Regions from separate parts of the Bradyrhizobium dasycarpum genome, predicted to be linked through region 3. Evidence: predicted binding sites of a transcription regulator. Region 3 holds the regulator's gene; each other region holds the start of a gene.
The links. The regulator PhoB, encoded in region 3, activates phosphate uptake and scavenging genes when phosphate is short. The targets are predictions, from matches to a motif close to TGTCATNNANCTGTCAT.
Positions count from the first base shown of each region.

Region 1: the regulator PhoB is predicted to act here: its motif matches at 2,654-2,670, upstream of phnC (phosphonate ABC transporter ATP-binding protein).
Region 2: the regulator PhoB is predicted to act here: its motif matches at 2,502-2,518, upstream of ACETMP_RS04210 (DUF47 domain-containing protein).

Region 1 is NZ_CP169574.1:5,589,975-5,594,387, reverse strand. It holds gene phnE (phosphonate ABC transporter, permease protein PhnE) at 1-650, opposite strand, end outside; gene phnD (phosphonate ABC transporter substrate-binding protein) at 724-1,659, opposite strand; gene phnC (phosphonate ABC transporter ATP-binding protein) at 1,734-2,543, opposite strand; gene ACETMP_RS26685 (chloramphenicol acetyltransferase) at 2,717-3,376, shown strand; gene ACETMP_RS26680 (alpha-D-ribose 1-methylphosphonate 5-triphosphate diphosphatase) at 3,373-4,413, shown strand, end outside.
Region 2 is NZ_CP169574.1:814,915-819,327, reverse strand. It holds gene ACETMP_RS04225 (peptide chain release factor 3) at 1-255, opposite strand, end outside; gene sugE (quaternary ammonium compound efflux SMR transporter SugE) at 430-744, shown strand; gene ACETMP_RS04215 (anion permease) at 737-1,744, opposite strand; gene ACETMP_RS04210 (DUF47 domain-containing protein) at 1,815-2,459, opposite strand; gene ACETMP_RS04205 (branched-chain amino acid ABC transporter permease) at 2,616-3,584, opposite strand; gene ACETMP_RS04200 (branched-chain amino acid ABC transporter permease) at 3,586-4,413, opposite strand, start outside.
Region 3 is NZ_CP169574.1:5,428,235-5,432,647, forward strand. It holds gene pstC (phosphate ABC transporter permease subunit PstC) at 1-220, shown strand, start outside; gene pstA (phosphate ABC transporter permease PstA) at 225-1,070, shown strand; gene pstB (phosphate ABC transporter ATP-binding protein PstB) at 1,067-1,888, shown strand; gene phoU (phosphate signaling complex protein PhoU) at 1,900-2,616, shown strand; gene phoB (phosphate regulon transcriptional regulator PhoB) at 2,640-3,347, shown strand; gene ACETMP_RS25880 (GcrA family cell cycle regulator) at 3,588-4,097, opposite strand.

The sequences.
Region 1 (4,413 bases), 160 kb from region 3:
GTCACCTGCGGCACCACGGCAAAGCGCATGCACGACAGCCAGCTTGCGCCGGTCGAGCGGATGCCCTCGACCGGCTTTATGTCGGCGTTCTCGACGACCTCCGAGAACAGCTTGCCGAGCGCACCGGTTGAATGGATCGCGATCGCGAGCACGCCGGCCATCGGACCCAGCCCGAAGGCAATCACGAACACCAGCGCGAACACGATGCCCGGAACGGTGCGGGCGAATTCGAGCAGGCGCCGGACGACGAAGCGCAGCCAGGGTGCGGGCGAGGTGTTCTCGGCGGCGAGGAAGTTCAGGCCAAATGCGAGGATCGCGCCGATCAGCGTGCCGACGTAGCTGATCAGCAGGGTCTCGCCCAGCATCTTCAGCCATTTGCGCCAGCCCCAGAGCCACTCGCCGACATCGGTCCAGACCCGCTGGCCGCTGTCGAGCGTAAAAATGCGGTCGAAATAGCTGACGAAGTTGCCGAAATAGCTGAACAGCGTGCGCAGATTCACTTCCGCGCCGACCGCGGCGAGAACCAGCGCCGCGGCGAACATCGAGGCTCCGAACAGGAGGCGGAGCCGCCTGCGTGCCACCGCCTGCCGATAGGCGGCGTTGAGCACGGCGAGCTGCTGCTCGGGAAGGATCGAAACCGCTGTTGTCATGGGCTTGAGATGAAGTCCCGTCAAAGAAAGAGCCGGGTCGATCGACCCGGCTCCAGTGGTATCGTCGTGATACTCAGGACGCCTTCTTCTTACGCAGGGCGTCGACGAACTTGATCAACTCGATCGTGCCATCCCAATCCTTGGTGGTGGCGGGATGGAAGCCCTTCTTCTGGCCGTCGGAGAGGCGATCGAACGCGGCCTTGTCCTTGGTCGGCGCGTCGAAGAACGCCTTCACAATGGCGGCCTTGGCGTCTTCCGGCAGGTCGGAGTTGAAAGCATAGGGACCATTGATGATCGGCGCCGATTTGTGGATGATGCGAAAGTCGTCCTTCTTCATCGCCGACCCGTCGGCATTCTTCAGCATGCCCTTGGTCAGCATCTGCGCGAGCGTAGAATCGTCGTCGCTGGTCCACTGGTTGGCGGCAACCTCGACCGTGCCTTGTGCCAGCGCCAGCATCGCGTTCTCGTGGCTGCCGGTGAAGACGACCTTGCCGAAATAGCTGTCGGCGTCATGGATACCCAACTTGTCGAGCTCGAAGCGGGGTACGTTGTTGCCGGAGGTCGAGTTCGGGTCGACCAGGCCAAGATTCTTGCCCTTGAGCTGATCGAGGGTCTTGTAGGGGCTGCTCGCCTTGACGAAGAACACCGAATAATAGCCGGTCGAGCCGTCGGCGTTGACGTCATTGGCGAAGGCCTCGGACTTGACGCCGGTCAGGCGGGCGCGAGCGAACGCGGCCGAGCCGTAGCTCGCGATGTGGATGTTGCCGGCGCGCTGGCCTTCGATCACGGCGGCGTAGTCGTTGGCAATGCGCAACGTGACCTTTACGCCCAGCTCCTTGGAGAGATAGCTCATGAACGGCGCCCAGCGTTCGGTCACGCCGGAGGCGTTCTCGGCCGGCACGACCGCGAAGGTCAGCTCGGGATGTTTCGCCTTCCAATCGGCAGCCAGGGCTGAAGTCGTGAACGCGAGCGCGGCGGCGCCGGCGAGGACCAGTCTGCGAGTGATCATGTTACCCTCTTCATCGGTTGGGGTCGGTTGACGCAAAAACTTGCAAAGAAGACTTGCAACGAAACAGGTTTCGCTCAGGCGGCCGCGGCCGTTCCGAGCGCGGGGACGCCCGCGGGCGCCGGCGCAGGCATGGCGCCCATGACATCGGCGGCTTCGAGATCGTAGAGCTCGCGCGCGACGTGATCGGTCAGCGCGGCCGGCGCGCCGTCGAACACCACGCGGCCCTGCGCCATGCCGATCAGGCGATCGCAATAGCTGCGAGCGAGGTCGAGCGAATGCAGGTTGCAGAGCACAGTGATGCCGAAATGCTTGTTGATGCGCAAAAGCGCATCCATCACGATCTTGGTGTTGCGCGGGTCGAGCGAGGCGATCGGCTCGTCGGCGAGGATGATGTCGGGCTGCTGCACCAATGCGCGCGCGATCGCGACGCGCTGCTGCTGACCGCCGGAGAGCTGGTCGGCGCGCTGGGCGGCGAGCGAGGCGATGTCGAACTGTTCCAGTGCGGACATCGCCAGCGCCTTGTCCTGCTCCGGCCAGATTTGCGACAGCGAGCGCCAGGCCGGCATCGTCGCGAGCCGTCCCATCAGGACGTTGGTGAGGACATCGAGTCGGCCGACCAGATTGAACTGCTGGAAGATCATGGCCGACCGCGCCCGCCATTGCCGCAGCTCCTTGCCGCGCAATGCGGTGACGTCGACGCCGTCGAACAGGATCCGTCCCTCGCTCGGCGTCACCAGGCGGTTGATGCTCCGCAGCAATGTCGACTTGCCGGCGCCGGATCGCCCGATCACACCGACGAAGCCGCCGGGAGAAACTTGAAACGAAGCATCGTCCACCGCGGCTTTTGCGCCGAAGCGACACGTCAGACCATCCACCACCAGCATGCAGGGCTCCAGAGTAGCTGGAGCCAATCGCTAACGTCCATGCTTAACACTTGTGTGACACGACCGTTGCAGCGCAGCGATCCTGCACAGCTCATTCCCTGTCATCGCTACGTCATGACATTGTCATGAATCCGCTCGAAGAGGTACGCCCGCCTTCGCACTCCGGATTCGACATGGCCGCCAAAGCTCTTTCAGTTCAGCCGACCATCGATCCCTCGGCCAAGCTGCACGAGGCCCGGCTCGGCGCCTATACCGAGGTCGGCGCCCGCACCATCCTGCACGAAGTGGCGATGGGCGATTATTCCTATGTCGTGAACGATCTGCAGATCACCTACAGTACGATCGGAAAATTCTGCTCGATCGCGGCGATGACGCGCATCAACCCCGGCAACCATCCGATGCACCGCGCGACGCAGGCGCATTTCACCTATCGGTCGAGCGCCTATTTCGACGGCGAGAGCGATGATGCCGAGTTCTTCGAATGGCGGCGGCAGCATCACATCCATATCGGCCACGACGTCTGGATCGGCCACGGCGCGATCGTGCTGCCGGGCCGCAACATTGGCACGGGCGCAGTGATCGCCGCCGGCGCCATCGTCACCAAGGACGTGCCGGTCTACACCATCGTCGCCGGCAATCCGGCCCGCATCGTGCGGCGGCGATTTTCGGAGGAGATCGCCGGGCGTCTTGCGAGGCTTGCCTGGTGGGACTGGGATCACGACAAGTTGCGCGAGGCCCTGCCCGATTTCCGCAAGCTCGGGATTGAAGATTTTCTGGCGGCATACGAAGCACGGGCAACTCTCCCTGCCAGCAAACAAAGCGCGGTCGCGTGACAGATATCTTGCTTGAAGGCGGCCGGACCCTGATCGGCACCGAACTCGTCGAAACGTCATTGGCGGTGTCCGGACAGGACATCACCGCGATAGACGCCTCTCACGGCCGGGCGCGGCTGGCGATCGATGCACGCAACCTATTGGTGCTGCCCGGCATCGTCGATCTTCACGGCGATGCCTTCGAGCGGCAGATGATGCCGCGCGCCGGTGTCGACTTCCCGATCGATGTCGCGCTCGCCGACAGCGACCGCCAGGCCATCAGCAACGGCATCACCACGGTGTTTCACGCCACCACCTGCTCCTGGGAGCCGGGCCTGCGCAGCGCGGACAATGCGCGCGGACTGATGGAGGCGATCGAGCGGCAGCGTCCGCAATTCGCCGCCGACACTCGCTTTCATCTGCGGCATGAAACCTACAATCTCGACGCCGAGGCCGAGATTACGCAGTGGCTCGTGGAAGGCCGCGTCGACTTGTTTGCCTTCAACGACCACATGGACGGCACGGTCGCCGACATGGCCAAGCCACGCAAGCGCAACCGCATGGTGGAGCGCACCGGCTTGTCGGGCGAGGAATTCGACCGCCTGGTCGAGCGTGTGGTCTCGCGCGCCGATGAGGTGCCGGCTTCCGTTGCGCGTCTGGCCGCCGCGGCCCGTGCGGCCGGGGTGCGGATGCTCTCGCACGATGACGCGACGCCGGCGATGCGCCGCGAGTTTCGCGAGCTCGGCGCTTTGATCGCCGAGTTTCCGATCAACGAAGAGACGGCGCAGGCGGCGGCAAGCCACGGCGATGCCATCGTCTACGGCGCGCCGAACGTCGTGCGCGGCGGCAGCCACACCGGCTGGACCAAGGCCTCCGACATGATCGCCAAGGGGCTCTGCTCGGTGCTGGCGTCGGATTACTATTATCCCGCCCAGCTGCTCGCCGCGTTCCGGCTCGCCGCCGATGGCGTGCTGCCGCTGACCGAGGCCTGGAATCTGGTCTCTGCCGGCCCTGCGCGCGCGACCGGCCTGACCGATCGCGGCGTGCTCGCGGAAGGC
Region 2 (4,413 bases), 2.4 Mb from region 3:
CACCGAGGTCACGACCGAGATGCCGCGCTCGCGCTCGATCTTCATCCAGTCCGAACGGGTGTTGCGCCGCTCGCCCTTGGCCTTGACCTGGCCGGCCAGGTTGATGGCGCCGCCGAACAGCAGCAGCTTCTCGGTCAGCGTGGTCTTGCCGGCGTCGGGGTGCGAGATGATCGCAAAGGTGCGCCGCCGCGCGACTTCCGCGGCAAGCGGGGAACGGGCCGGCGATTCGGCGGTGGTGGTGGCGATGTCGGACATGGCGGCAGCGTTTGGCAGGGAAAATGGGCCTGATCAAGCCTCAATTGGCGATTGCGAAGCCCTTCGGCCAGCCCCATATCGGCTTGAATCGGATCGATCTTGGGGAAGGACGGCCTTCCCCCTCATCAGCCTGTCAGCCTGCGGGGACGCCCCTGCCTTGAATGGAGGGTCGTCATGGCCTGGAGCATCCTGTTCGTCGCCGGACTTCTCGAGATCACCTGGGCGATCGGCCTGAAATACACCGAGGGTTTTACCAGGCTTGTTCCGTCCGTCGTCACGCTGGCGGCCATGGCCGGCAGCGTCGTCCTGCTCGGCCTCGCGCTCAAATCGCTGCCGGTCGGAACCGCCTATGCGGTGTGGACCGGGATCGGCGCCGTCGGCACCGCGACGCTGGGCATCGTCCTGTTCGGGGAGCCGGCCACGGCGCTGCGGCTTGCCAGCATCGGCCTGATCGTCGCCGGGATCGTCGGGCTGAAGCTCGTCACCTGACGAAGAGCTGGACCGCCCACCAGGTCAGCGCCGCGACGATGCCCGACGCCGGAATCGTGATCACCCAGGCATAGACGATCGAGCTTGCCACGTTCCAGCGCACCGCCGAGACGCGGCGGGCCGCGCCGACGCCGACGATGGCGCCGGTGATGGTGTGCGTGGTCGAGACCGGAACTCCGAGGAAGGTCGCCATGAACAGTGTCGCCGCGCCGCCCGTCTCGGCGCAGAAGCCCTGCATCGGCGTCAGCTTGGTGATGCGCAGGCCCATGGTGCGGACGATGCGCCAGCCGCCCATCAAGGTGCCCAGCGCCATCGCCGCCTGGCATGACAGCACCACCCAGAACGGCACCGAGAAGTCGCTGCCGAGATGGCCCTGCGAATACAGCAGCACGGCGATGATGCCCATGGTCTTCTGCGCGTCGTTGCCGCCATGGCCGAGCGAATAAAGCGAGGCGGAGGCGAACTGAAGGATGCGGAAGGCGCGATCGACCGCGAACGGCGTCGAGCGCACCGAGGCCCAGGACACGATCGCCACCAGCATCATCGCGAGCAGGAAGCCGACCAGCGGCGACAGCACGATCGCCAGCACCGTCTTGGTCAATCCGCTCCACACCGCCGCGGAGATTCCGGCCTTGGCCATGCCGCCGCCGACGAGCCCGCCGATCAGCGCGTGCGAGGACGAGGACGGGATGCCGAGCGCCCAGGTCACCAGGTTCCAGACGATGGCGCCGACGAGCGCGGCGAAGATCACCTGGGGATCGACGATCGCCGGATCGATGATGCCGGTGCCGATGGTCTGGGCGACGTGCAGCCCGAACACCAGAAAGGCGATGAAATTGAAGAACGCGGCCCAGAACACCGCATATTGCGGCCGCAACACGCGGGTCGAGACGATGGTCGCGATCGAATTGGCGGCGTCGTGCAGGCCGTTCAGGAAGTCGAACAGCAGCGCGACGGCGATCAAGCCGACCAGGATGGGAAGACCCAGCGCAGCATCCACGGCCAGGCCCTACTTAAAGCTTGCGCATGATCTGAGCGGAAAACCGCCGCACACTTTTCCGGATCATGCGCTACACCTGCTCGATGACGATGCTGTTGATCTCGTTCGCGACGTCGTCGAAACGATCAGCCACCTTCTCAAGGTGGTCGTAGATCTCGACGCCGACGATGAAGTCCATCGCATTGCCGTTGCGGTGCTTGAGGAACAGCTCCTTCAGCCCGATGTCGTGGAGATCGTCGACGCGGCCTTCCAGCTTGCCCAGCTCTTCCGTGATCGCAGTGAGCATGGCCACGTTCGGGCCGATCGACTGCATCAGCGGCAGTGCACGGCCGACCAGGTTGGCGCATTCGATCAGAAGCGCGCCGATCTCGCGCATCGGCGGCTCGAAGGTGCGGACCTCGAACAGCATCACGGCCTTGGCGGTCTGCTGCATCTGGTCGATGGCGTCGTCCAGCGAGGTGATCAGGTTCTTGATGTCGCCGCGGTCGAACGGGGTGATGAAGGTGCGGCGCACCGCCGTCAGCACCTCGCGGGTGATGTTGTCGGCGTCGTTCTCGAACTGGTTGACGCGCTGGCAATAGACCGGCGTCTCCTCGCCCCCGTTGAGCATGCCCTGGAGCGCGATCGAGCCCTGGATCACCGTCTGGGCATGTCGGTCGAACAGGTCGAAGAACCGTTCTTCCTTGGGCAGGAAAGCACGAAACCATCGCATCATGGGGATAGGCTACCGGTTGGAAAATGGCCCGGCCCAAGGGGCCGTCATCGAACTGTCATAAACCATTTTCGCGCCGCGCGCGTGTCATCTCACGCCCGCGGAGCCGGATCATCCACCGCTTTCACGCGACAAGTAAATTGACCTTAAATCAATTACTTAGAGCGATCTCCGGAAGTAATGCGCGATTTCACCGACGACGCCGCGGCGGAAGGTGAGCACGCAGACCACGAAGATCGCGCCCTGGATCACCGTCACCCACTGGCCGAAACCCGCCAGATATTGCTGCATGGCGATGATCACGAAGGCGCCGACCACGGGGCCGAAGATGGTGCCGAGGCCGCCGACCAGCGTCATCAGCACGACCTCGCCGGACATCGACCAATGGACGTCGGTGAGCGAGGCGTTCTGCGCCACGAACACTTTCAGCGCGCCGGCAAAGCCGGCCAGCGTGCCTGAAAGCACGAAGGCCAGGAACTTGTACTGGTCGGTCCGGTAGCCGAGCGAGATCGCCCGCGGCTCGTTCTCGCGGATCGCCTTCAGCACCTCGCCGAACGGCGAGTTGATGATACGGAAGATCAAGAGGAAGCCGGCGAGGAACCCGGCCAGCACGACGTAATACAGCACCGTCGGCTTCGACAGATCGAAGATGCCGAACATGTGTCCCTGCGGGATGCCCTGGATGCCGTCCTCACCGTGGGTGAACGGGGCCTGGAGGTAGATGAAGTACAAGAGCTGCGACAGCGCCAGCGTGATCATCGAGAAGTAGATGCCCTGGCGGCGGATCGAGATGTAGCCGGTGACGATCGAGAGCACGAACGCCGCAGCGATGCCGACGAGGATGCCGAGCTCGGGCGGCAAGGCCCACACCTTCAACGCATGCGCGCTGCAATAGCCGGCAGTGCCCAGGAACATCGCGTGGCCGAACGACAACAGGCCGCCATAGCCGACCAGCAGGTTGAAGGCGCAGGCGAGCAGCGCAAAGCACAGCGCCTGCATGACGAAGAACGGGTAGACGCCCGTGAACGGCACCGTCGCGAGCAGCAGCGCCATCACCACGAAGACAATCATCTCGTCGCGCATCGCGCGAGGAGTTACCGGCAGCGTGTCGTCCGTCAGGGTTGTCATATCAGGCCGCCCTTCCCGTCAATCCCGTTGGCTTCACCAAGAGCACCAGCACCATCAGCACGAACACGACGGTATTGGAGGCCTCGGGGTAGAAATATTTGGTCAGACCCTCGATCACCCCGAGCGCGAAGCCGGTGATGATGGAGCCCATGATCGATCCCATGCCGCCGATCACGACCACCGCGAACACGACGATGATGAGGTCGGCGCCCATCAGCGGCCGCACCTGGTTGATCGGCGCCGAGAGCACGCCGGCGAGCGCGGCGAGGCCGACGCCGAGACCGTAAGTTAGCGTGATCATGCGCGGCACGTTGATGCCGAAGGCGCGCACCAGAGTCGGATTTTCAGTGGCGGCGCGCAGGTATGCGCCAAGCTGGGTCTTCTCGATCAGGAACCAGGTCGCAAGGCACACGACCAGCGAGAACACGACCACCCAGCCGCGATAGATCGGCAAGAACATGAAGCCGAGATTCATGCCGCCCTTGAGCTGGTCCGGAATGGCGTAAGGCAGGCCGGACGAGCCGAAATAGTTCTGGAACACGCCCTGCACGATCAGCGCGATGCCGAAGGTCAGGAGCAGGCCGTACAGATGATCGAGCCCGGTCAGCCATTGCAGCATGGTCCGCTCGAGGATCATGCCGAAGATGCCGACGATGATGGGCGCCAGCAGCAACGCCCACCAATAGTTGATGCCGCCGAGGTTCAGCAGGAAATAGGCGACGAAGGCGCCCATCATGTAGAGCGCGCCATGGGCGAAATTGATGATGTTGAGCATGCCGAAGATCACGGCAAGCCCGAGACTGAGCAGCGCGTAGAACGAGCCGTTGAT
Region 3 (4,413 bases):
GGTGACCTTCATCATCGGCAATTCGTTCCGCATCTCCTCCTCGATCTTCGCGCCGGGGACGACGATCTCGGCGGCGATCGCATCCGAGTTCGCCGAGAGCGACGGCCTGCACCAGTCCGGCCTGATCCTGCTCGGCCTGCTGCTGTTCGTGCTGACGTTCTTCGTGCTTGCGGCCGCGCGGCTGATGCTGATGCGCCTGGAAACCAAGGCCGGAAAGTGAAGCCATGAACCCGATCTATGCACGCCGCCGCCGCTGGGACGTCGTCATCCGCGGCCTCTGCATCGCCGCCGCTGCCTTCGGCGTCACCTGGCTCGCGCTGATCCTGGTCACGCTGCTCTACAACGGCCTCAGCGGCCTGAACGTGCAGATCTTCACCGCGGACACGCCGCCTCCGGGCTCGACCGAGGGCGGCCTGCGCAACGCCATCGTCGGCTCGATCATCATGACCGCGATCGGCGTCGGCATCGGCGCGCCGCTCGGCCTGTTCGCCGGCACCTATCTCGCCGAATACGGCCGCAACGACAAGCTGACCTCGGTGATCCGTTTCATCAACGACATCCTGCTCTCGGCGCCCTCGATCATCATCGGCCTGTTCATCTACGGCGCGGTGGTGGTGCCGATGCGGGGCTTCTCGGCGATCGCGGGCGCGCTGGCGCTCGCCGTGATCGTGATCCCGGTCGTGGTGCGCACCACGGAGGACATGCTGCTGCTGGTGCCGAACCCGCTGCGGGAAGCCGCCAGCGCACTGGGCTTGCCGCGCTCGCTGGTGATCAAACGCATCGCCTATCGCGCCGCGCGCTCCGGCCTCATCACCGGCGTGCTGCTCGCCACGGCGCGCGTCGCCGGCGAGACCGCGCCGCTGCTGTTCACCGCGCTGTCCAACCAGTTCTTCAGCCTCGGCCTGGACAAGACGATGGCGAACCTGCCGGTCACCATCAACAACTTCGTGCAGAGCCCCTACGCCTATTGGAAGCAGCTCGCCTGGAGCGGCGCGCTGCTGATCACCCTGACCGTGCTTGCCCTGAACATTGGCGCCCGCATCCTTGGTGCCGAGAGGACTGCAAAATGAGTGAAATGTCTGTTTCCGTCAGCGCGCCGAGCGTTCACCCCGGCTCGCAGCCGCTGCCCGAGGCGCCGGCCAAGGTCACCGCGCGCAACCTCAACTTCTACTACGGTGAGCACCACGCGCTGAAGAACATCAATCTGGCGCTCGGCACCAACCGCGTCACGGCCTTCATCGGCCCGTCCGGTTGCGGCAAGTCGACCCTGCTGCGCATCTTCAACCGGATGTACGACCTCTATCCGGGCCAGCGCGCCACCGGCCAGCTGCTGCTCGACCACACCAACATCCTCGACCCCAAGCTCGACCTCAACCTGCTGCGCGCCCGGGTCGGCATGGTGTTCCAGAAGCCGACCCCGTTCCCGATGACGATCTACGAGAACATCGCCTTCGGCATCCGCCTCTACGAGAAGATCTCGAAGTCCGAGATGGACGACCGCGTCGAGAAGGCGCTGCGCGGCGGCGCGCTGTGGAATGAGGTCAAGGACAAGCTCAACGCCTCCGGCCTGTCGCTCTCCGGCGGCCAGCAGCAGCGCCTCTGCATCGCCCGCACCGTCGCGGTGCGGCCCGAGGTGATCCTGTTCGACGAGCCCTGCTCGGCGCTCGACCCGATCTCGACCGCCAAGGTCGAGGAGCTGATCCAGGAATTGTCCGAGAACTACACGATCGCGATCGTCACCCACAACATGCAGCAGGCGGCGCGCGTCTCCGACAAGACCGCCTTCATGTATCTCGGCGAGCTGATCGAGTTCGACGACACCAGCAAGATCTTCACGTCGCCGACCGACCGGCGGACGCAGGACTACATCACCGGCCGGTTCGGCTGAGGAGACGCAACATGGGTACTGAACATACCGCAAAGGCCTTCGACACCGACCTCCAGGAGCTCACGCGCCTGGTCGCCGAGATGGGCGGCATCGCCGAGCGCATGATCGTCGATTCCGTCGATGCGCTGATCCGCCGCGACGTCGCGCTCGGCCAGCGCGTCGTCGCCATCGACGCCGATCTCGACGCGCTGCAGAAGCGCATCGAGGAACGCGCCGTGCTCACCATCGCCCGCCGCCAGCCGATGGCGGTGGACCTGCGCGAGATCGTCGGCGCCATGCGCGTTGCGACCGACCTCGAGCGCATCGGCGACCTCGCCAAGAACATGGGCAAGCGCGTCGCCGCGCTGGAGACCGACTTCCATCCGCTCAAGCTGTTCCGCGGCCTGGAGCACATGACCGACCTGGTGCAGCAGCAGGTCAAGAGCGTGCTCGACGCCTATGCCGCGCACGATCTGCCGGCGGCGATGGCGGTGTGGAAGGGCGACGAGGAGGTCGACGCGATCTGCACCTCGCTGTTCCGCGAGCTCCTGACCTACATGATGGAGGATCCGCGCAACATCTCGTTCTGCATCCATCTGATGTTCTGCGCCAAGAACATCGAGCGCATCGGCGACCACGCCACCAACATCGCCGAGACCGTGTTCTACATGATCGAAGGCCAGGCGATCACCGACAAGCGGCCGAAGGGCGACATGACCACGTTCGCCACGACGATCCCGAATACCTGAAGACCTCAAGGAGCGACGACAACATGGGCGCACGCATTATGGTGGTTGAGGACGAGGAAGCTCTCACCGAGCTTCTGCGTTACAACCTCGAAGGCGACGGCTATGACGTCGAGACGGTGATGCGCGGCGACGACGCCGACACCCGCCTCAAGGAACACATTCCCGATCTGATCGTGCTCGACTGGATGCTGCCGGGCCTCTCCGGCATCGAGCTGTGCCGGCGCCTGCGCACCCGGCCCGAGACCAAGCAGCTGCCGATCATCATGCTCACCGCGCGCGGCGAGGAGAGCGAGCGGGTGCGGGGCCTTGCGACCGGCGCCGACGACTACATCGTCAAGCCGTTCTCGGTGCCGGAGCTGCTCGCGCGCGTGAAAGGCCTGCTCAGGCGCGCCAGTCCCGAGCGGCTCGCCACCGTGCTGGCCTATGGCGACATCGAGCTCGACCGCGACAAGCGCCGCGTCGCGCGCTCGGGCCGCCCGATCGATCTCGGCCCGACCGAATATCGTCTGCTGGAGTTCTTCCTGGAGCATCCCGGCCGCGTGTTCTCGCGCGAGCAGCTGCTCGACAGCGTCTGGGGCCGCGATATCTACATCGACGAGCGCACCGTCGACGTCCATATCGGCCGCCTGCGCAAGTTGCTCAATCTCGGCCGTGAGCAGGACCCGATCCGCACCGTCCGCGGCGCCGGCTACGCACTGGACGATCGCTTCGCGAAGGCGGAGCAGACGTAAAGCTCCAGCGAGAGCTGGTTTGGCGAGCTCCGGCAGCGATCTCCGGCGTCATCCGGGGCGCGCGCAGCGCGAGCCGGGATCCATAACCACAGGGCGTGGTTTGTCGAAGACTCGGAGTAACCATCGCGCGCAACAATTGCGCCCCGTGGTTCTGGATCCCCGCGTTCGCGGGGATGACACCGAGTTGGTTGAGGCGCCGTCGTGTGACGACTGCCGCCTTTGCGATCAGCTAGATCTCACTCAGCGCGTGGGCTTCGGTGCCGCGCGGCGCCGATCCGCCGCCGGCTGATACGCCACGCGCGAGTGCTGGGCGCAATAGGGCAGGCCGGACAGAGCCTTGCCGCCGCAGAAGAAGAAATCCGGGCTCGAGGGATCGCCCACCGGCCAGTGGCAGGTCGCCTCGTTCAATTCGAGCAGCGACAGCCGCTGGCTCATCGGCACCACGTTGTCGTAGGTGACGGGTTCGGCCTCGACCTCGACCTCGAAGGCCTGCGCCAGCGCGGTGTTGCCGCGCGCGATCGGGCGGGTCACCCGCATCATGTGCTGGGCGGGACGCGCCTTGCGCGGCCGGGGCGCGGCCGACGAAGGGCTCTTGGCGCGGCCGGACAGACCGAGCCTGTGCACTTTGCCGATCACGGCATTGCGGGTCACATTGCCGAGCTCTGCTGCGATCTGGCTGGCCGACAATCCGGCCTCCCAGAGCTTTTTCAGCTGCTCGACGCGATCGTCGGACCAGGTCAAAACCGTCATTGCACCCTTTCCCTCGCCGCGCGGCTGCCATCCTGGCGGTCCGTGCGGCGAATGCCTAAGCCTCGAAAAACCCGTGCTGCTCGAATCCCTTAGGGCTCGCCGGGCGCGCAACTGACGCCCGAACGTTTACGCCGGTACATGAGGACTCTTGGGATCAGAACTGCCGCACGAGATGTCGTATCTGACAAGCCAAACGCTACAATATGGCGTGACTCACGCGCAAGAGTCCGCCGACTCGCTTCCACATGTTCCGTGGTCAAAAACCCGCAAAATCGCCACCGCAAGACTACGGAATCACCGTTTCCCGGGGCTTTCG